DNA from 2 places in the Paenibacillus sp. FSL K6-1330 genome. Region 1 is predicted to be linked to the other one. Evidence: a T-box and tRNA genes for the amino acid it is inferred to sense, from the RefSeq annotation. Region 1 holds a T-box; the other holds one or more tRNA genes.
What was found. The T-box of region 1 lies ahead of metG (methionine--tRNA ligase). A T-box ahead of a tRNA ligase gene usually reads a tRNA of that ligase, here a tRNA-Met.

Region 2: it encodes a tRNA-Met, which carries the amino acid that the T-box ahead of metG (methionine--tRNA ligase) is inferred to sense. The anticodon was not compared.

Annotation. Positions count from the first base shown of each region.
Region 1 is NZ_CP150269.1:287,318-297,500, reverse strand. Features, by position in the region: gene NYE54_RS01365 (ATP-binding protein) at 1-492, shown strand, start outside; gene NYE54_RS01360 (alpha/beta hydrolase) at 838-1,692, shown strand; partial or broken gene metG (methionine--tRNA ligase) at 2,305-3,950, opposite strand; T-box leader at 3,997-4,266, opposite strand; gene NYE54_RS01350 (isopeptide-forming domain-containing fimbrial protein) at 4,634-9,268, opposite strand.
Region 2 is NZ_CP150269.1:2,398,173-2,408,355, forward strand. Features, by position in the region: gene pyrE (orotate phosphoribosyltransferase) at 1-555, shown strand, start outside; gene NYE54_RS10745 (hypothetical protein) at 595-738, shown strand; gene NYE54_RS10750 (TetR/AcrR family transcriptional regulator) at 763-1,347, shown strand; gene NYE54_RS10755 (hypothetical protein) at 1,566-2,360, shown strand; gene NYE54_RS10760 (hypothetical protein) at 2,493-3,257, shown strand; gene NYE54_RS10765 (hypothetical protein) at 3,458-3,622, shown strand; tRNA gene NYE54_RS10770 (tRNA-Met) at 3,705-3,781, shown strand; tRNA gene NYE54_RS10775 (tRNA-Ile) at 3,837-3,910, shown strand; gene NYE54_RS10780 (hypothetical protein) at 4,920-5,507, shown strand; gene NYE54_RS10785 (YmaF family protein) at 6,079-6,462, shown strand; tRNA gene NYE54_RS10790 (tRNA-Ile) at 6,602-6,672, shown strand; gene NYE54_RS10795 (DUF421 domain-containing protein) at 6,838-7,548, shown strand; gene NYE54_RS10800 (hypothetical protein) at 7,797-7,985, shown strand; gene NYE54_RS10805 (MFS transporter) at 8,081-9,286, opposite strand; gene NYE54_RS10810 (TetR/AcrR family transcriptional regulator) at 9,405-10,004, opposite strand.

The DNA.
Region 1 (10,183 bases):
GTGGAAAATTCAGTATTGGAGCACACGAGCGGGTATGGCGATCAGATTGGCATTTTCCTGCATGAGGATGGCAGCGTGACGGTTACCGATAACGGGAGAGGCATACCTGTGCAGGCCCTTCCGAATTCCAACATCCCAGTCGTACAATCGGTACTAACCGATGTCCACCAATTGAACGCCAGCGCACACTTTCTGGTCCCCGGCGCCGAAAAAGGCATCAGCATCGCCGTAGTCAATGCCCTCTCCAAGCAGCTGACCGTGGAAATTCGCCGTGACGGGAACATATACCGGCAGGAGTACAGGCACGGCATTCCGCAGACCGGGCTTCAGATTGTCGGCATGACTCAGGAGACAGGTACCAGCGTGACATTCAAGCCTGAGCCGGAATTATTCAGCTCTGCCTTTGAATTTGACCGCATCATGGAGCGCAAGAGCGCAATTGCCGCCGACTATCCTGGACTCACCCTAACAATCCGCGTTACCGCTGAATAAAGGAGCTGCAGAAGGGGCAGTTCGAAGAATGTGAACCGTGCTTTTTTACAGCAGCGGTACGCTCAGATGCCACATCGAGTGTACTGCTCCCTATGCAAACCGTGGCTGAAGCAACGGTCCTGGAACGATACCGGTCCGGGTGGTAGAGACACACGGTGTGGGGTGTGGGGTCCGGGCAAGCTTGGATGGCTGTCGACCGAACCCATGTCTGGTGCTATACTGAGCTTGAACGAACGCTAATCGAGGTGATATAGAATGCTGGAACGTTCTATGGAGAATGTAATGGAATCAGAACAGGAAAGGGGATGGTGCGATTAAATAAAAAACGAAACGAGGACGATACACATGAGCATACAGAGTACGGTAATAAGCGAAGGATTTGCATTGAATGTTTCCATTCGTGGAAACGGCAGGCCTATTTTGGTGGTGGGAAGCAGTATTTACTACCCCCGCTTGTTTTCGGAACAACTCTACACTTCATTTCAACTGATTTTCCTGGACCATCGAGGCTTTGTGAAGCCCCCTCGGACACTGGAGCCGGAAGACTATGCGCTGGATAAGGTTCTGGATGATATCGAAGCGGCAAGGCAAACGCTGGAACTGGAGGATTTTATTATATTGGGGCATTCGGGCCATGCCTTCATGGCGCTGGAGTATGCCAAAAAATATCCGGAACATGTCCGGAAGGTGGTCCTGCTGAACACGGCCCCGACCAACAGCCCGGAGCGGCAGCAGCAGAGCATCGCTTTTTTCAATGAAACGGCAAGCCCTGAACGGAAACGGCAGTTTGAAGCGGATATCGCCCTGCTGGCGGGGGACATCCAGAGAGAGCCGGAACGTCGTTTTGCTCATATGTGCATCCGAATGGGAGCGCACAGCTTCTATGACTATGCTTATGATGCGGCTTGGATGTGGGAAGGGGTCTTCACCAGCATGCCCGTCATGGATCATTTATGGGGAGAAGCCTTCGCACGGCTCAATCTGATCGATTCGTTGAAAGAGGTTGCCAAGCCCGTCCTCATCGGTCTTGGACGGTACGACTATTTGGTCAGTCCCGTATCACTCTGGGATGCTGTAGACGACTCGCAGGAACACGTGAAGAAGGTCATTTTTGAAAAAAGCGGCCATAATCCGATGTTCGAAGAGCCTGAGCTTTTTGATGCCATATTAACAGATTGGATTCATGAAACGGACAACTAATCCGGTGAAGATACAACGTATGCCGTTACTGTAATGAAGAGGAGCCCTCAGCATTCCGCTGGGGGCTCCTTTTACGTCTACTTGAGTATTAACCGGTAAACTCTCGCTTCATACGGCTTCAGCGGCATCGTCCGGATGGATGCTCTTCTCGCTGAAAACCGCTCCTTTTTTAAGTCCATACGGACACAGGTTCCGTTATTTGCTGATATTCCATCGTTTTTTAAACCCATGCGGACACAGGTTCCGTTAATGCACCATAATCACGGCTCATTCTTGTAAAAACTTAAGAATAGCGGATCTCCTGTCCGCATGACCCTACGAAATGCCAAGAAACAACGGAATAGCGGAACCACAGTCCTCAAAATCGCAGTCCGTACTCAGTCACAATGGACCATCGGGTCAGCCTCCTCTTCTTTGACACTCGCTAATGGCCCCTTTAATCACTTGCTCCTTGGATCGCTTAACCCCTTTGTTCCTTGGACCACTTAAACCCCTTGCTTCTTTGACCTCTAGACCCCTAATTACTTGCTGCTCTAGCACTGGATCCACTACATTCCTTGATCACTTACTACTCACTCCTTGGGTCAGTTGAATCTTAGCCACTTAAATCAATTACTCCCTTTCGGATAACTCCCCCAGCCTACGCGTTTCCTCCTCAATCCGGCTGGTATCGATCCGCTCAAACAAAAGCTCTACGTCATGAATCGGCCTGCCAGCCGGAACACGGCACCACTCCCACACAGGCTTCTCCAGCGAGAGAAAGCCTCGTATCCTATCGCAAGAGAACGGAATAAACGGCTGCAGCAGATTCGCCAAATTGGCTATGATCTGAACGCAGGTATACAGCGTTGTCCCGCACGCTTCGCGATCCTCCTTGACCTGAATCCACGGCTTCTGTTCATCAAAATATTTGTTCGCCAGGCGCACCACGCTGAAGATTGACTCCAACGCTTCCTTCAGTCGCCCATCCTCAATGAGCGCCCCGGACTCGCAGTACAATGCCTCAACCCTGCTCTGCCACTCTTCAGATATACAGCCCTCGGGCACTTTCCCCTCAAACGATTTATTCACAAACACCAAAGTACGGTTGACGAAATTCCCAAACGCACCAAGAAGCTCGCCATTGTGGCTGTGAATGAACTCCCTCCAGGAGAAATCCGTATCCCGCTTCTCGGGGCCGTTCGCTATGAGGAAATAACGAATCGAGTCCGGCTGGTAACGGCTTAACAGGTCCGGCACCCATATGGCCCAATTCCGACTGGTCGAGAACTTCTTCCCTTCCAGCGTCATGTACTCGCAAGATATGATTCGGTCCGGCAAGTGCAGACCCCCGGCCCCCTTCAGCAAGGCAGGCCAGATCAACGTATGAAACGGAATGTTGTCCTTCCCATGAACATAGTAAGCCGTAACCTCGCCCCGTCCCTTGCGCCAAAAGGATTCCCAATCGCCGCCCGTTTCCGCGGCCCACTGCTTGCTGGCGGATAAATAGCCGCTTACCGCTTCGATCCAGACATAGATTTTCTTATCCTCAAAGCCCGGAACTGGGACATCCACGCCCCAGGTCAGATCCCGCGTAGCTGCCCGGTCCTGGAGCCCTTCCTCCAAGTATCTTCGGGTCAATTGCACCGCATTGTCCCGCCAGCCATGAGCGTTATTCAAATCATCCGTCAGCTCACCCTGAAAATGCGACAGCGATACGTAAAAATGCTCGGTAGGACGCTCCACCGGAGGGTTTCCGCAAATTTTGCAGGCCCTGTTCGTCAGGTCGGACGGATCAAGTATCGTGGAGCAGGCGTCGCACTGATCGCCACGGGCCCTGCTGCCGCATACGGGGCAGTCTCCTTCCACGTAGCGGTCCGGCAAAAACCGCTGATCGGTTTCGCAATACGTTTGCTTCATGGTTTTTCGATACAAATGGCCGTTTTCCAGCAGCTTCAGAAACAGCTCCTGCACCACGGCGTGATGAAACGCCTGATCGGTTCGCGTGTATAAGTTGTAGGAGAACCCAGCCGTTCGAAGCAATCCACAAACTCCCCATGGTACCGATCCGCAATATCCCCCGGAGCCACGCCCTCCTGAATGGCTTGAACCGCCACGGGCGTTCCATGACAATCACTGCCGGATACGTACAAGACTTGATCGCCTTTCGCGCGGAAATAACGTGCCAATACGTCTCCAGGCAACAGGCTTGCAAGCCTCCCCAAATGTAAGGACCCATTGGCATAAGGCCAGGCACCGCCGATAAAAATGTTCGTCATGTCAATCTTCCTCCTTTTTTTTGACAACAAAAAAAGCCCTCATCCCAAAAGGGACGAGAGCTTGCCGCTCACGTGGTACCACCCAATTTCATTCATGCCTTGCGGCATTCACCTCTTCGGGTACGACGCCATATATCGCGTGTATACCCTAGCACGTTAACGGGTGCGGGATCCGGTACAGCCTACAACCCTTACAGGGTTTCGGTGTACAGCTCAGAGACCATATTCCCCAGGTTCGTTCCTTACCCCTTTTCACCGGCCGGGGCTCTCTGTTCAAAGACGTCGCCAAGGTACTCTTTCTCTTCATTGCTTTTGTCTAAGGTTATTCAAGTTACTGGAAATCATACCCGAACACTGCTCTTGGTGTCAAGTGGGTGTATAGCAAAAGCCAACCGGATCTTAAGCCTCATTTTTGCAGTGTTTTCTTGCTTCGTGTCGGTTTTAATCACTTGGTATCGAAAAAAAGCGCTTCATGCGCTTTGACTCTATTAGAAATGGTGTGCTGAGTAAGAGTGAGAACTGGACATAATATGGCTGTCGAGAAAGTCTCGACAGTCTGAAGAAGTGTGTTCCTCTCTGAGAGACTACGTCTACAATGACCATTTCTCCTTTAAAAGGATACTTATACAATAAACAGCTGCCCCCCAAGTCAAATTCACCTGGGGGGCAGCTGTTTCTTTAGCCTATGCTTTTTTTCTTCTTCTGAGCAGAAGCAAGCCTGCAAGAAGCAGAATAGCTCCGGCTACCATGTAGCTGTACATATTCGTAGCCGTATTCGGTAGTTTATTTCCGTTAAGCTGGTTCGTTGCCTGATCTCCAGATTGAGCCGGATCTTGTGGAGTCGAATCCGATACGCCCAATGTTGAATCGTTATGATCGTCCGGTGTTTGTGACCCGGTGTTCGAATCCCCGTCGGAATCTCCATCCGTGTCTTCATTCGAGCCTTCGTTCGAATTCCCGTTCGGGTCTTCATTCGAATCTCCGTCGGAATCTCCCGTTCCACCCGGATTCGGATTGTTACCATCATGGTTCTCGTTGTCCGTCACTTCGATGACATTCGATGGCTTCTCCGGACTTGTCACATTATCACCCGTGACTTCACCGATGTTCTCGATCGATTTACCGGCTTGTCCCGCCTTGACGGTTGCCTTGAACTCAATCGTATGCCATTCGGTATCGGCAATCCGTCCAAAGGTACCACTCACTTTGCCGTTAACATACTGGCCTTTGTCGCCATCTGCGTTGTCGGTGACGGAAACGCCATCCACCTTCAGGCTGCCTGCTACATACGCAAGCCCTTCTGGCAGGATGTCGGCAATCACAAGGTTGGACACATAGCTGCCGCTAACGGTATTGCGTGCCGAGATCGTATACTCCATCGTATCGCCGACCGCGGTGCTGCCGCCATTCAGATCCCGCGACGTCTTCCGTGACTCGATGACTGGGGAAGGCGTAGTCGGTGGTGTTACAGGCGGCGTGACCGGTGGATTTGGATCTACCGGTGGATTGACTGGTGGATCGATTGGCGGATCAACCGGTGGGTCCACTGGCGGTGTGCCACCGTTCTCAACCACAATCTCATCCGTTGGCCGGCTCGGTTGATCGATGTTGTCCCCGGTAATCTCCCCGGTATTTCGGATCGACTCTCCGGCGTTTGCTACGATCTTCGCCCGGAACTCCAGCGTATGCCATTTCGTATCCCATACATCCCCAACGTGACCGACGACCTGACCTGAAGCATAATGACCTTTGTCGCTATCCTTGTCATCGGTGACCGAAACGCCGTCTACCTTCAAGCTGCCCGGAATATATTCCAGACCTGCAGGCAGCGTATCGGTGATTACCAGATTGGCCATGTACGTATCGCCTATTACCGTTCTTGTCCGTATCGAATAGATTGCGGTATCGCCGACTTCAAACGTATCCTTGCCCGCTTCGAGGTTCGTTGCGGACTTCTCCGATACGATGACCGGTTTACGCGGATAGACCTGGACTTCTTCTTCCGGCATACTTGGCTCGTCGAAATTGTCACCGCTGACATCGGCAATATTTCGAATATCTTTGCCAGCTTGTCCGGTTTGGATCGTCGCATGGAATTGAAGCTCATGCCACTCCTTATCCCAGATGTCGCCGAATCCGCCATACACAGAGCCGGTCACCACATGGCCTTCATCGTCGCCTTCTGCATCAGTAGCGGTTTTGCCGTTCACTTTTAAGGAACCTGGCACGTATTCCAATCCTGCCGGCAGCGTATCCGTAATCTTTAGATTCGAGATATACGCGTCATCCGTCACCGTTCTTGTCCGAATGGTGTAGACAATCGTATCGCCGACTTCAAAATTGGTTTTGCCCGCATCCAGGTTTTCTGCGATCTTCTCCGATTCTACAACCGGATGGCGCGGATAGACCTGAACGACTTCCTCGGCATTGCTCGGCGTGCTCACATTCTCACCGCCAACGATAGCGGTATTGCGAATGTTTTTGCCGGCTTGCCCGGTCGCGATAATCGCTTCGAAATCAAGCGTATGCCACTTGGTATCCGTAATATCCCCGAGCAGGCCGATCACTTGACCATCGGTATAAAAACCGTCGTCTTGATCGCTTTTGTCATCCGTGACGGGAACGCCATCGACCTTCAGGCTGCCCGGTACATATTGCAGTCCAGCCGGTAGATCGTCCGAGATGACCAAACTGCTGACGAAGCTGTTATCGACCGTGTTCCGTGCCTGAATCGTGTACCGCAGCGTATCGCCTGGTTCAGGATGGTCAGGGTCCGTGTTTCCGGCAGCCTTGGTTTGAAGGACGGCCGTTTTGTTGGACTCCAGAACAGGCGGATTGAAACGGACCGGTGTTGTGGTTTCGTTCGTTTCCTTTTGTTCGGTATCGCCTGTCAATAAGTTATCGTAGCTGATTTGTGCCTTGTTCTTAATTTGCTGATTGGCGGCGCTCGCTAAAACCTTGACTTTAAATTGCACGGTAACGCCATCAGCCAATTGGCTCGTATTGGCCAAGTCGCCTAACTGAATGCTGACCTTGCTGCCATCGAATTGACCTTCATCGGTATCAGCCTTGTCCGTCAGGTCCTTGGTTGTCGAACCTTGGATCCATTTCATGGAACCAGGAACATATTCCGTTCCTTCCGGGATGAGATCCGTAACACTCGTGTTTGCGGCGATATCTCCGCCTTCGTTTTTGATCTGAATCTCATAGGTTACTTCATCGCCGGCATTCACTTCTTGTGGAGATGCGGTCTTGTTGGCCGTCACACAAGGCGTCGTACCAAGGAAGATATCGTCTAAGAGATTGCCCGCATTTTGAGCTCCAGTTGAGGTTGATACGGATTCAAATCCAAAACGTGTGCTGGTCTGACCAGCAGGAACTGTATATGTGCCTGAGTAATATTTCCATGCTTTATTATCTGTGCTGATAGTCTCAACGGTAGGCAAATTTCCTGGCACCATCGAGCTCGGGCCAATTTTAACTGCCATGGTGTCAGCGCCAAGTAAACCTCTGTGAGCCAAACGCCAATATATCGTTTGTCCTGGCGTTGTCTTAACATCCTGATATAATTGCGAAGCATCATTTGAGTTTAATTCGACAAACTGTTTGCCATGGGCTGGGTCAACGGCCCAAGCCATATGAGGATCATCAGGCGGCAACTCATTTCTGGCTTCCTCTGCCAAGTCTTTATTCATAGCGTCGAATTCACCAAGAGAATCCGTTGTTTGCCATCCTGGAACATCCTCTTGTTTAATTTGATACCATGGATAACTTTCGTGCCATCTATCAAATCTAGGGTCATTAGGCGTATAAAGCGGATCCTCAAAACTACCGTTAATCATTGCTACTCTTTCTCCACATACATTAGGTGGGGGTTGAGTAGTCGGATCCGTCACATCAACGATAATTTCAACTTCGGTCTTACCGCCATTGCCGTCATCCACTATGACAGTGAAGCGATCCTCGCCGACAAAGCCCGGATCCGGGGTATAGGCCCAGTTTCCGTCTTTATCAACCGTGACGTTCCCGTTCGTTGGATCCTTGCCAGGGGTATAGGTTAATGGATCTCCGTCCGGGTCGGTGGCATCCACAACGCCCGATACAGGTGTATCTTTCTCCGTCGTCACCCGATCATCCGACACGACTGGAGGTTGATTCGTTGACGGAACCGAGTCCGATACTTCAACGTTAATCGTAGCCTCGGTCTTGGCGCATTTGCCGTCATTGGCGATGACGGTGAAGCTATCCTGACCGATAAAAGCTTGCGTTGGAGTGTAAGTCCAAGTTCCGTCCGCATTAACCGTCACAGTTCCGTTCTGAGGATCTGTCGCGCCTTTGGCGTACGTCAATGAATCTCCATCTGGGTCCGTGCCGTTTACTTGTCCGGATACGGGGGTGTTTACCGCCGTGATTTTTGAATCACCCGGCACGGTTGGCGGCTGGTTCAGTTCGTAATCATTTTGCGGATTGAGCGTTTCAATCGGAGCGTACTCATTCACAAAATACCAGCTATGGATATCATGAGTCTCGTAATTCGGAGACCCTGTTGATCCCGTAAAACCGGCAAAAAACGATTGTCCGTTAAATATCGAACTAAGATCGATGTCATTGACATCTATTATCTTTCTGGCATTTACCCTATCCGGCGAAGTGCCCAGATAAACCTGAACATTCTGAGTTGAACCATTGTATTCGATCCACGTGTAGTACATGGTTCCGTTAGACAATACATAGTTCGTGTTATTCGCCGTATTATACGGACCTAAATCGGTAAACCAGCCTGCTTGATCATTGGTTACCGTCCCATTTACCGCAAGTCCAACGTAGTTTGCAGAAGGATCCTTATATACAGTGTTTAGAAATGTGTCATATTTAACGGCAAAACTCGGTTGGATACCGTAATATCCCAAGCCGCCTCCTTCTGCATGCTGACTGGTCTTTCCAGCCTGGATCGTAAAGGTCAATCCGTCGCTTGGACCTTGAGAACTTGGATTACTCATTTTAAACGAAAAGGCTGTACTGAATGAATAGTTATCTCTAGGACAAAGCGCGGTATTGTTAAATACAGATCCGCTTTGTTGTGTAGTCGCCGGTGTCAATCGTATAAAATTCTCCCCTGGAGGCACCTGGGCAGCGCCATTAACGGTAAACGATTGTTTGAAAGTATCTTCGGGGAATCCATCATATTTAAAATTCAGCCATTTTCCTGCTGCAGCCTCTGCATTTTGAGGGTATAGAGGTAGAATCTGACCAAACAAAATGATGAAAACAGCCATCAAATACTTAAACCGCCGATTGATTATCGGTTTTCTTTTCATTGTTTCCTCCCTATCTTCAATGGGAAGGCTTTGGGGCCATTCCAATGCTGTCAAATAATTAATCCGTCGACTAAACCAACATCCATATTGCGAACCGTGTAGGTTGCAGCATGGCGGGTGCGTGGTAAAAGGCATTGTGTTGCTAATTGCAAGTTAAGAGAAAGACAACTGACTTCCTGCCTTGTTGTTTATACCGAAAACCGCACAATTCGACGTTTCTACCCATTCCTCACACAATCTAACCTTTTTCAAAATTCTGCATGATCTCTTTAAGAGTTACTTCGCTTGTGTATGTAACGAGGTCTCCTTTAGCATCATTATGTAACGCGTTAATTGATCAATGAACCAAAGCATCAGCCGGTGCAAATACAAAGAACATGAAGGTGCTCTATGTAGCAAATGAAACAGAGCTGTTTGCTGTCTTTCGCCCAGGACCCAGCGGATGTCCTTGATTCATTTCAAGCTGTTAGTTGTACTCGGATGATCACCCCTCTCACTCTGACAGTTAAGCTTGCGAGTTACCATGAAAGGAAAGCCATTCTGATGGAACTCTAATCAAAAAAAGACTTGCCCCACGGTAACCCACTAAGAAAGATTTTATGGTGTGGGAATACGACATCCTTCTACATATGTCCTTCAAATGCAAAAAAAACAGCCATATTATACCAATCCCACCCTCCCTGGGACCTATAATTTGATTTCGGCACTACTAGTACTCTAATCTTCTATTTATGAAAAGCATTACTAAAGATACACTTTGAGCTAAACAGACTAAAGGGCCACTCTTTGCTCATTGGGCCTTGGGCACGATGTTTATATTGTTATACAAAAAAAGCCGCGATTTTTTCGCGGCAGCCGAGGCTTCCCATTCAAAGACGTCACCAAAACACCCTTTCTCTTCATTGGGGTTATCCG
Region 2 (10,183 bases), 2.1 Mb from region 1:
ACGTGGACGTCGGGAATTAAGTCCCCGATCTACTGTGACAATCGCTTGACGATGTCCTATCCCGAGATTCGCGACTACATTGCTGAATCGTTCGCAGCCGTCATCCGGGAGCAATATCCGGAGGCCGAGGCCATTGCCGGTACGGCCACAGCCGGGATTCCGCATGCAGCCTTTGTATCCCAGAAGATGAACCTGCCCATGTCCTATATTCGGGACAAAGCAAAGGGGCATGGCAAGGAAAACCTAATCGAAGGCTTGATCAAGCCAGGTCAGAAGGTGGTTGTGATCGAGGATTTGATCTCCACGGGCGGCAGTTCGCTCAAAGCGGCGCAAGCGGTCAAGGATGCAGGGGCAGAGCCGCTGGTGGTATTGGCTATATTCAGCTACCAGCTGGATAAAGCGGTACAAGCTTTTGCTGAAGCCGGTATTCCACTGCAGAGCTTGTCCAATTACGGAGCGCTGATTGATGTTGCGCTATCCGAGAATCGGATTCAGGAACAGGATGTGGAGCTTCTTCAATCCTGGAGATCGAATCCAACTTCCTTTGGCGTGTAAACAACTTATACCAGCTAAGATCATCAGGCTGTCGTCTTTGTGAGTTATCGCAGAGCGACGGCTTTTTTTATTGTAATGTGGCGAAGACAATCCATGGTGGGTGCCGGGTTGACAGCGGCAGGCTGGATCGTTACATTAGGACTGTATGCGGCTGGTAGCCAGCCATCGGTGTCCTTATGCTGATATAGAAGGGATATAGTCTAACAGATGAATGCTAAGAAAGAAGCAGTGCTTGAAGCCGGGAAGCGGTTGTTTTTGGAGCAGGGGATTTTACAGACGAGTATGGAGCAGATTGCCGAAGCGGTCCCCGTTTCCAAGATGACGATTTATAACTACTATCAGAGCAAAGAGGGCTTACTGGATCATGTCGTGGACCGGATGGTTGACGAGCTCATGGCGATTTACCGCGATATGATGGACCAGGCAAAAGATCCGCTTGAGGCGTTAACCGTCTTCTACAAGGATCAGCACAAATTTTCGGCGTTTGTCTCGCAGAAATTTGTGGCGGATCTGGCCAAATTCCCGGAGCAGATGGACAAGCTGCTCCAATTCAACCAGAAATTCGTTGTTCCGGAATTTGAAATGCTGATCTTTAAAGGCCAGCAGCTTGGACAGATACGGAAAGACATCTCTCCCCAGGTATTGGTTGCGTTCCTTACTTTTATCAAGGAATTTACAGCCCGGAACGAATGGTACCATGGTCTGGGGAGCCTGAACGTGATCAGTGAACAGCTGATGACGATTCTTTATCACGGTATTATCCAGCAGGAAGATCCGTCTAATCTAACATGAGTACAAGAACATTCCAGAGGTGATTTCGACCCGGGAATGTTTTTTTATGAAATTTTACTGTTGAGCAGTTTGAAAATCGGCTGATTTGAGTATATGTTCCTATAAATTTAGGGCCACGACTTGGTAGAGGGCAAGGAGATGTCTCACCTATAATAGTAATGATAACGTCAGATTTTAACACAAAAATAGGCGGGGCTGACCGTAAGGAGGAGAGATCTTTGGAAATTCCGTCAAGGATCCAACTGACCGGCAAACAATTCTTTGTACTTACTGGCATTGTCGGTGCGCGGGCTGTTATTGGGTTAGAGGACCCTTTTCGTGGAACGTTGACCGAGGAGATGCCCATAGAAGTGGCCAAGATTGAGCAGGAGCTGCAGGAGAAAGACTTGATTGATACGGGTGACAGCGAGCCGGTTCTTGTGCAGGAACTGCTGGAATACATAAAAGTATGCAGCCGGACCCTGTTAACGATACATATGAGGGTGTCCGGTTCCGACAAGGAGCCGAAGGAGTGTTTCATTTATTACAGTTCAAGTCTGGTGGTAAAGGCCGATATTGAAAGCGAGCCTGACGGTGAGAGAGTCTATGTGCTGGAAGCGCTGGGAACCCCTTCGGAAGCTTGGCTTAAAATCATCAATCATCTGCAGCTGGAGGATCGGAAGAACCGTGATACAGCTCTATTGGCAATGCCTAAAGGCTGGTTTCAGCAATGGATGAGTGCCGAGCAAGGGGAGCAGGAGCCTCGCAAGTACTTGCTTGCCCAAGGCTACCCGGAATCGGTTGTCTCCGCCTTGGCCGATTGTGTCAGCCATCCGGAGAGATACGCTACCTTTACAGCGTACTATTGTCCGGATCTGAACTGCCGAATACAGGGAATCGAACTGTTGAGAGGACAGCATTCCAATTGGCTAATTCGCAATGAAGGCGAACAGGATCAAATTTGGGGCGCCACGGTAACGGAAATCATACGGGAGCTTGGCGCGGTGATTGAGCGCATTAAGTGTAGTACCTGAAATGCTGAACCAACAAGGGTGTCTGGCTTGAGAAAGACAGGCGCGGATATGCGAGCCAATGTGACAAACGGCGGGGAATCTGGTCACGAATATCAACGTGAACAAGAGCGGGGCAATAAGGGGAGTGGCAAGATGAGCACAAAGATTTCAGAGGAAGAACAGTTTCATTTCCGGCTAATCCCTGCCGAGCAGATTCGGGGCGGCATTGTATGTTTTTTATTCATTATGCTGATCCCTGCACTGGTCACGTTGGCGGCGCCGATGATGTCGATATACATGTATGTAGCTGCGGCGCTGTGGGTGGTTATGCTGCTATGGGGGATTGGCCTGAGTGTAAATCCGTACCGGTCTGAGGTCGGTTTTGTGCTGTACTTGGGGATATACGGGTTGGCGGTGGCGGTCACTTGTGAGATCGCTATACTCAAAATGATGTATGACATGGCCCGAGTTGAATCCATCGGGTATGGGCTTAGCTCGGCAGCGGTGATGCTTTTGCTCATCCTCGTTTTTTATGTGTTGTATTTCAGAGCACTGCAGCAAGGGGCTTACCAGTCCATGGAGCGCAAAGGCGGCGTTGGAAAAGCGGGCAAAGCGGCCCTGCTGTTTGCGGCTATCGGTTACACTGGGTATTACGTAGTGGTTGCGGTAACCGGCGATCTTGGCGGATTTGTGATGGGGATAGCGGCCTTTTCTGTTCTGTTAATTCTCGGTCTGTACATGGCCGTTGTTTTCATTCATCGGTATAAGTTCATCCAGGACAATATGGATAAGCTGAAAGCTCATTATCCCGTACTGGGATTGCCGAAGAAGCAGCGGAACGCCGCGTTTCTGAACAAAATGAACCGGGGCCGTATGCCTGCGGCACCGCACCGGAGGAGCAAGAAAAGGAGAGGATAATTACGACGCAACAACAGCAGCCAAACGGATCGATTGTCATTTTTGAAAGAAGGCAAGAAGAAGCTGGTGATCTACGGTCGCAAGCAAATTCTGGCGCTTGAGCAGCCGCAAAAGAAGTTTGTTGGATTTCGGTTTTTTTGTGGAAGTTTGGATATAATATGACAGCATTACATTATCATTCGGGTAAGGAGTCGCATAGGATGAACTGGGTATATTACGGAAAGCTGTATACAAGCAAATTTCAGGCGGGCTGCTTCGCTAAACGTTTGGAGCAGGATGGCTGGCTGTTCGGGTACCATGATCCGCGGATGGTGGAGGTTTACCGTTCCAAAAAGGGTCGCTATGGCGTGCGGTTTATGCCTTGAGAAAATTCCATTAAAACAGCACTTGACTTGTTGTAGGGGAATGGTGTATATTTATTCTTGTCGCTGTTTGATACAGCATTGACGCGGGGTGGAGCAGTTCGGTAGCTCGTCGGGCTCATAACCCGAAGGCCGCAGGTTCAAATCCTGCCCCCGCAACCAATTTTTAAACGATGTATGTATGACGTCCTTATGTTTATGTGTACATGTATGTTCAGGGCCCTTAGCTCAGTTGGTTAGAGCGGTCGGCTCATAACCGACTGGTCGGGGGTTCGAGTCCCTCAGGGCCCACTTTATCGAAAACCCTTGCGATGCAAGGGTTTTTTGCTGTTTATAGGACTGTTTAGTTGAGTGAAAAACTATGGTGAAAAACGCATTTGCTAACGGCAGCTATTGATCGACAGTATCGTTCATTGAACATTGCTGTGGTCATTCCAAGGTGTTCAACTGCGACTTTCAGATAGCTGAAGGCACTGAGAGTATGGCTAATACGTCCGTTCTTCAAGTAGACCGCGATGTGAGGAACCCCTCCCAGTCCTATTTATGGTACATTAGCACATTCTGATCATGATTGCCGAAATGTCCAGACTAAGTCCGTCTATGTACATAAACTGTACCATTCCACAAAACAAGGAGGTAAATATCGGTGAGTTACGAAAAATCTTGTTACGGCGGATACGGGAATCCAGTAGGTACTGTTCTGGTTTTATTTATTCTCTTGGTTATTATCTTGGGAACTTTTTGGATTTAACTAAGCACCTGAATGAAGCATTCATTGATTTGATTTAATTTAATTCAGCAATTACGATACTGCACCCATGCGGTATCCCCAATTCGGTAAACGGGGACGGCTACTTTCCGTCCCCGTTTTTGGATTAAGTTCATTGTACATAAACCGAACATCAAACAACGAGGAGATCAGTGCTGTAAGGCATGTTTATTTGTCTGCGAACACATGAATCGTGACAAGGGCAGAAAATAGTAGAGAAGGGGCACAGCGTTGGCGTGTGCCCCTTATTTGTCGTGCATCCATATATAGAAACCAACAGGGCATCAACGGTATAAGATCATGGTTCATGAGCTGGGCTATCAGAGCTGGAGGTGTCAGTTGTTGACCTGGACGATCGGCAAGAACTCTATGTAGCTGGTTGCAAAATGTGAGACAGATCTCCGTTTTTACGGGGGACTATTTTCATTTGAGGAAATTGAGCGATTTGACTAATCATTTGTCCATATCCATTGAATCCATGTACTCATATATATGTTAAGGATTTGATAATTAAAAAGGAGGGAACACGAATTGCCAAAAAGAACAGTCAGAAAAATGGGAAATCATACGGTGAAACAACTGCATGCACCTAAGAGACATTCCGGAATCCGTTCGAGTAGCGTTGCAAAGGCAATGAGGACGATGATTGCCGCGCAAAGAGCATTGAATGCACAAGTACCAGTTGTTATTAACCAAAGAAATAGGATAATCAGCACGAATCGAAATTGGGTAAACGCACTTGAAATCGAGCGGAATCCTGCCTGGGTAGCGCCACAAGCTGGTGAATCCTACGTTTGGGGAAGAAATGACCCTAACGGTCCCGCTGCTGTGGTCGCCAGAAGATTTACGATTAGAGACGATATTGAGAGAGCTAGCTTATTCCTGTCCGTTGATAACTTTGCCATCGTTTTAATAAATGGACGGCCGGTAGTTATCGACAATCCGCAGGGCAATGTTTCATTCTTTAATCCGGGAAGAACGTTTAATATTAGGCGTTTCCTTCGGAGAGGTACAAATGATATTGTGATCGCCGCCTTTAACTTCCCGTCAAACGCAAACAGAAGCGGAGATAATCCAGCTGGTGTCCTTGCACGTATCGCAATTGAGCTAGAAGATTAGTCCGGTAGTAGCTCTAAGTTCAATCGGTTGCGAACGCTAAAGCATTTGCCGACATCGTAATCATCGCCATGTTCGACTTTAATTCGGCGCAACCGGTATGTTGAATACAAAATAGGAGTAGACGACTTTTTTGATGACCGAGTTTTTTCAAATGATGTGCTCCTCATCGACGTACTAAGCTGACTAAGCTAACGGAACACTATAGTTTAGAACAAACCGCCTAATGATTGGGCGGTTTTTCTTATGCAAAGACTTATTAAAAGGAGGACGCTGACACGTCCTCCCCTTAGTCCAGGTATCCCCCGGCTGAGATAGCGGCCCGCCGAGCGCAATTTATCTGACATCCGCTATCTCGCATTCCATCATAACTGAAAGCCGAGAGGAACGACAATCGGAACACTTGAGAGTAAGAATTTGCTAATGCCGCACGAGCTCTTCAAAGCCGGAATAGCCAAACAGAAGGATGAACTATAAAAACTATTAGAGTAGTCCTAATAATGGCCTTGCACATAACCATGTATGTCTAAATAGGATGTTGTAAGTCGTTTAAATTTAAGGAGGCATACAACGAATGCAGACGAAACGGCAAGCAGTAAAGAAGGTTAGAATAACATCTACAAAACAGGTGAAGAGACGCGTAAAGGTACAGAGACACGTACATGAATTTGAAGGTAGTACCAAGCTGGCAGAAGAAGGAGCAGATCGGCACAATCATCGGTTTGCTGGTGTTACAGGGCAAGCGATTCGAGTGGGGAATAGTCATGTCCACGAAATTGAATTAGAAAAAACTGATTTCTTGAACCATTTTCATAATCTGAAAAAGATTAGAACTGGACCGGCTATTCCAGTAGGAAATGGCAAACACGTACATTTTGTAACTGGTCAGACTACATTAAACGATGGTCACGTACACCAATTCAATTTTGCGACATTGATTCAATCACCTCTCGTTTAAGAATTATAAAACAATAAACTTTGACGGCTAGTGGTCTAACGCAATTGCTGACAAAAACATAAAAACCACGAAAACATTTGCAGTTCTAAACCTATATATAATGAAGTAACTAAACTGGCTGTACCCCGCAAAAACGTTTTCCTTAGCTCAGTTGGTTAGAGCGGTCGGCTCATAATCGACTGGTCGAGGGTTCGAGTCCCTCAGGGCCCACTTTATCGAAAACCCTTGCGATGCAAGGGTCTTTTGCTGAGATCACCGATTAATTAGAAGTTCAATTAGAGTATATTCTTGAAACTTTGCTATCCTTATCGGTTTATTTTTGCGAAAATTGCCCATATATATGTTATACGATGAAAATGGGGTGTATGGGCTCACATGGATGAACATATGATAATTCTGCTTCGTAGTATATCTGCATTTGTGCTTTTGTTGATTATTACGCGATTCTTGGGAAAACAAACGTTATCTAACATGAATTTTCATGAGTTTGTTACCGCCGTTATTTTGGGTGCAATTGCTGCAAATTTTGCTTTCAATGAAAAATTGCAGGTAATACAACTACTCATCTCGCTTGCTGTTTTTACATTTACATCCTATCTTTTATCAAAGCTCGTTGTGAAGAACCGTAAATTCCGTATGTGGGCTGAAGGGACACCGAGTATACTTATAGAGGGTGGGAAGATTCTTGAAGAGAATCTAAAGAAAAATAAATTAACATTAGATACAGTAAATCAGATGTTACGACAAAAAGATATTTTTGACATCTCGGAAGTTGAGTACGGCGTATTAGAGATCAATGGAATGATATCTGTGATGAAGAAAAAGGAATACCAGAATGTAACTTTAAAAGATATGAAAAAGGGAATGAAAGGGAATCAACAGTTTCCGATTGAGCTTATCATGGATGGACAACTTTTAGAGAAGAATCTAAAGGTAAATGATCTTTCCCCCGATTGGGTTCATGATAAATTAAAAGACCGGAACAAAAATATTGAAGATGTTTTTTATGCGGTCAAGGGAACCGACGGTCAATTGTATCTCGATTTTTATAAGGATAAGATACAACATCCAATTGACGTAGAGTGAAGCTGAGCGGCATGATCAGGACCTTAGCGAAACAAACATAACCGAAGCGAAAAACTCCCCGCGGTTCACTTTAACGTAAGACTCCACCAACAATGCCGGTGGAGTCTTTTTCGGTATATATTTTAAGCGAGATTTGTAATCGGGGGCGACATACGGTACATTTTAATAGAATCATTGGGGATACGCTTATTTATACAGCTGCTGCTGGGTGGATGCAGCTGATTTTAGATATAGGATGGGGGATTAAGGTGTCAGAGTGGGTGTTAAATCAGTCGTGGGGATTGCCTGTGTTGCTTGCCTTCTTGATGGTCGTATTCGTATTTGAGTCACGGAAAGCCTTTAAGGCATATAAAGAAAAAAGACGGTTCGAATTGGGATGGGCTCTCTTGTTTGCGCTGGTGGCTTTATTGGCGATGATCGTCCTGGTGGCATATTAAAAATACATAACCAAAAACAAGACACCGCCAGAAGCTTCCGGCGGTGTCTTGTTTAATGATTGGCTATAAACGTTGCTGAAGGAAGTTATCCTTCGTTACCCTTCACTCATGACAGCCTCTGTTGCGGCCCAGGCTCTGCCAGCACGCATGGCCAGGAAGAAGCAGAGGATGAGGACGATGGACGCGGAGATGTAGGGAAAGTTGATGTCCAAATCAAACAGATACCCTGCTACCAGCGGTCCTGCAATATTCCCCAGGCTGGTATAGGCCGAGTTCAGACCGGCCACGTAGCCTTGCTGATCCTTCGCCAGCTTGGACATTTGCGTACCGATAGCGGGACGTAAGATGTCGATCGACAGAAAGACCAGGAAGGTAACAAGGAATATCAGCCAGTATTTATGCACAAACAGGGTTAACAGGATACAGATTCCTGCGGTAAGCAAGCTGAGCGTAATGACTCTTTTCTCACCGAACCGGTTCAGGATCCAACCGAAAATCGTCGCTTGGACGACGGCACCCGCAATCGATCCAAATGTGATGATCATGGCAATATCTTTAGGGGTGAACCCAAATTTATGATCCACAAACAGGCCGAACACCGTTTCATAATTGGCAAGGCCGAAAGAGAGCACAAATACAATGATCAAACTTAAGAAATAAGGTTCTTTGAAAGAACGTACCAGTTGGACAACCATGCTCTCCTTCTTCCGTCCCAGCAAGGTAGGTGCTTCCTGTTTGGTGGATGACTCCGGAAGCAGCAGCAGCGTTACCAGTGCGGCAATTCCTCCCGCAACAGCCGCAGCGTAGAAAGGAACGCGAATGCCAAACTCGGCGATAAACCCTCCGATGCCCGGTCCGATGATGAAACCTGTCGTAATCGCAGCATTAATGAACCCCATGCCCCTGGCACGTTCCTCATTCGAAGTCACGTCAGCCGTGTAGGCCATAACAGCAGGCATAATGAGCGCAGCGCCAATACCGCCGAGCATTCTCGATGCAAACAGGAGCGGCGGTGTGCTGGCAGCTCCGAACAACCATTCCGATATAGCGAACACAATCATGCCGGAGATGATGATTTTTTTACGACCCATGGTATCCGACAATCTACCCGCAAGTGGCGAGAATAACAGCTGTGTTAATGAAAAAGCGGCAACGAGCATGCCTACCGTGCTTCCGCTGATATGCAGTTCCGTCATATAGGTTGGCATAATAGGTATGACGAGCCCGATGCCGGTGAAGACTAGAAATATATTGAACATGAGGAGCAGGATGGCTCCATTGTTTCGCATCAGTAATGACATGATGATTCCTCCAAAATAAAAGACGATTTAATAATGACATGATGAAAATGATGTAATCCGACTATTTATATACTGAACGTTCGGTTTGTAATAGATTATGAAAAAAGAGTCTTGTTTTTCATGATTTCTTTTCAATACCATGCAGAAATACTTTGATGGCGGCATGATAAAGGGAAAGCGCATTTTCCACCTTCGTTATGCGGGACATTTGGCTTAAACCAACAATGAGGCTCTCAAAGATGACGGAAAGCTGCTCCACATTATGATTCTCAAACTCCCCGCGATCAATCCCTTGCTGCAGCAATCTTTGATCGAATTCCAAATGGCTCCGAATAATCTGGACGATTCGCTGCTCTACTTCCTCGGTAACATCTCCATTGCTGTTCATAAATTCATCAAGCGCCTTAGAGAAGGGGTGGTTCAGATCATCAAACACCAATTGATCCGCTATTCCGTATAGCTTGTCAACGGTGGTGGTGTAATGCTGCTCTTTACTGTTCCATTTCTGTTCCCACTCGAGGTCCCATTCCTCGATCAGATACAGAAACAGCCCTTCCTTGCTCTTGAAATGATAATAGATATTCCCTTTACTGCTGCCGGTGGCTTCAACGATTTCCTCTATTGACGTTGATTTGTAACCCTTCTGCATAAAAAGCGCCTTGGCGGCCTCGGCTATGCGTCGCTTGGTATCTTCCGTTTGTTGTTGTTTTTTATTCACGCATGCACCCCCCTTATACCCTTTGCGAGCTTTTCAAAATTTATATACTGAACGTTCGTTCTGTATCTTACCAAATACAATTAATTTATTCAAGACCTCTTGCTGGAGACCTCCAGGCGTTTTTAATTCCAGGATATCGCCCTTGAGCGTAAAGGAAGTAGCGGCCTGCTCCGTAACCT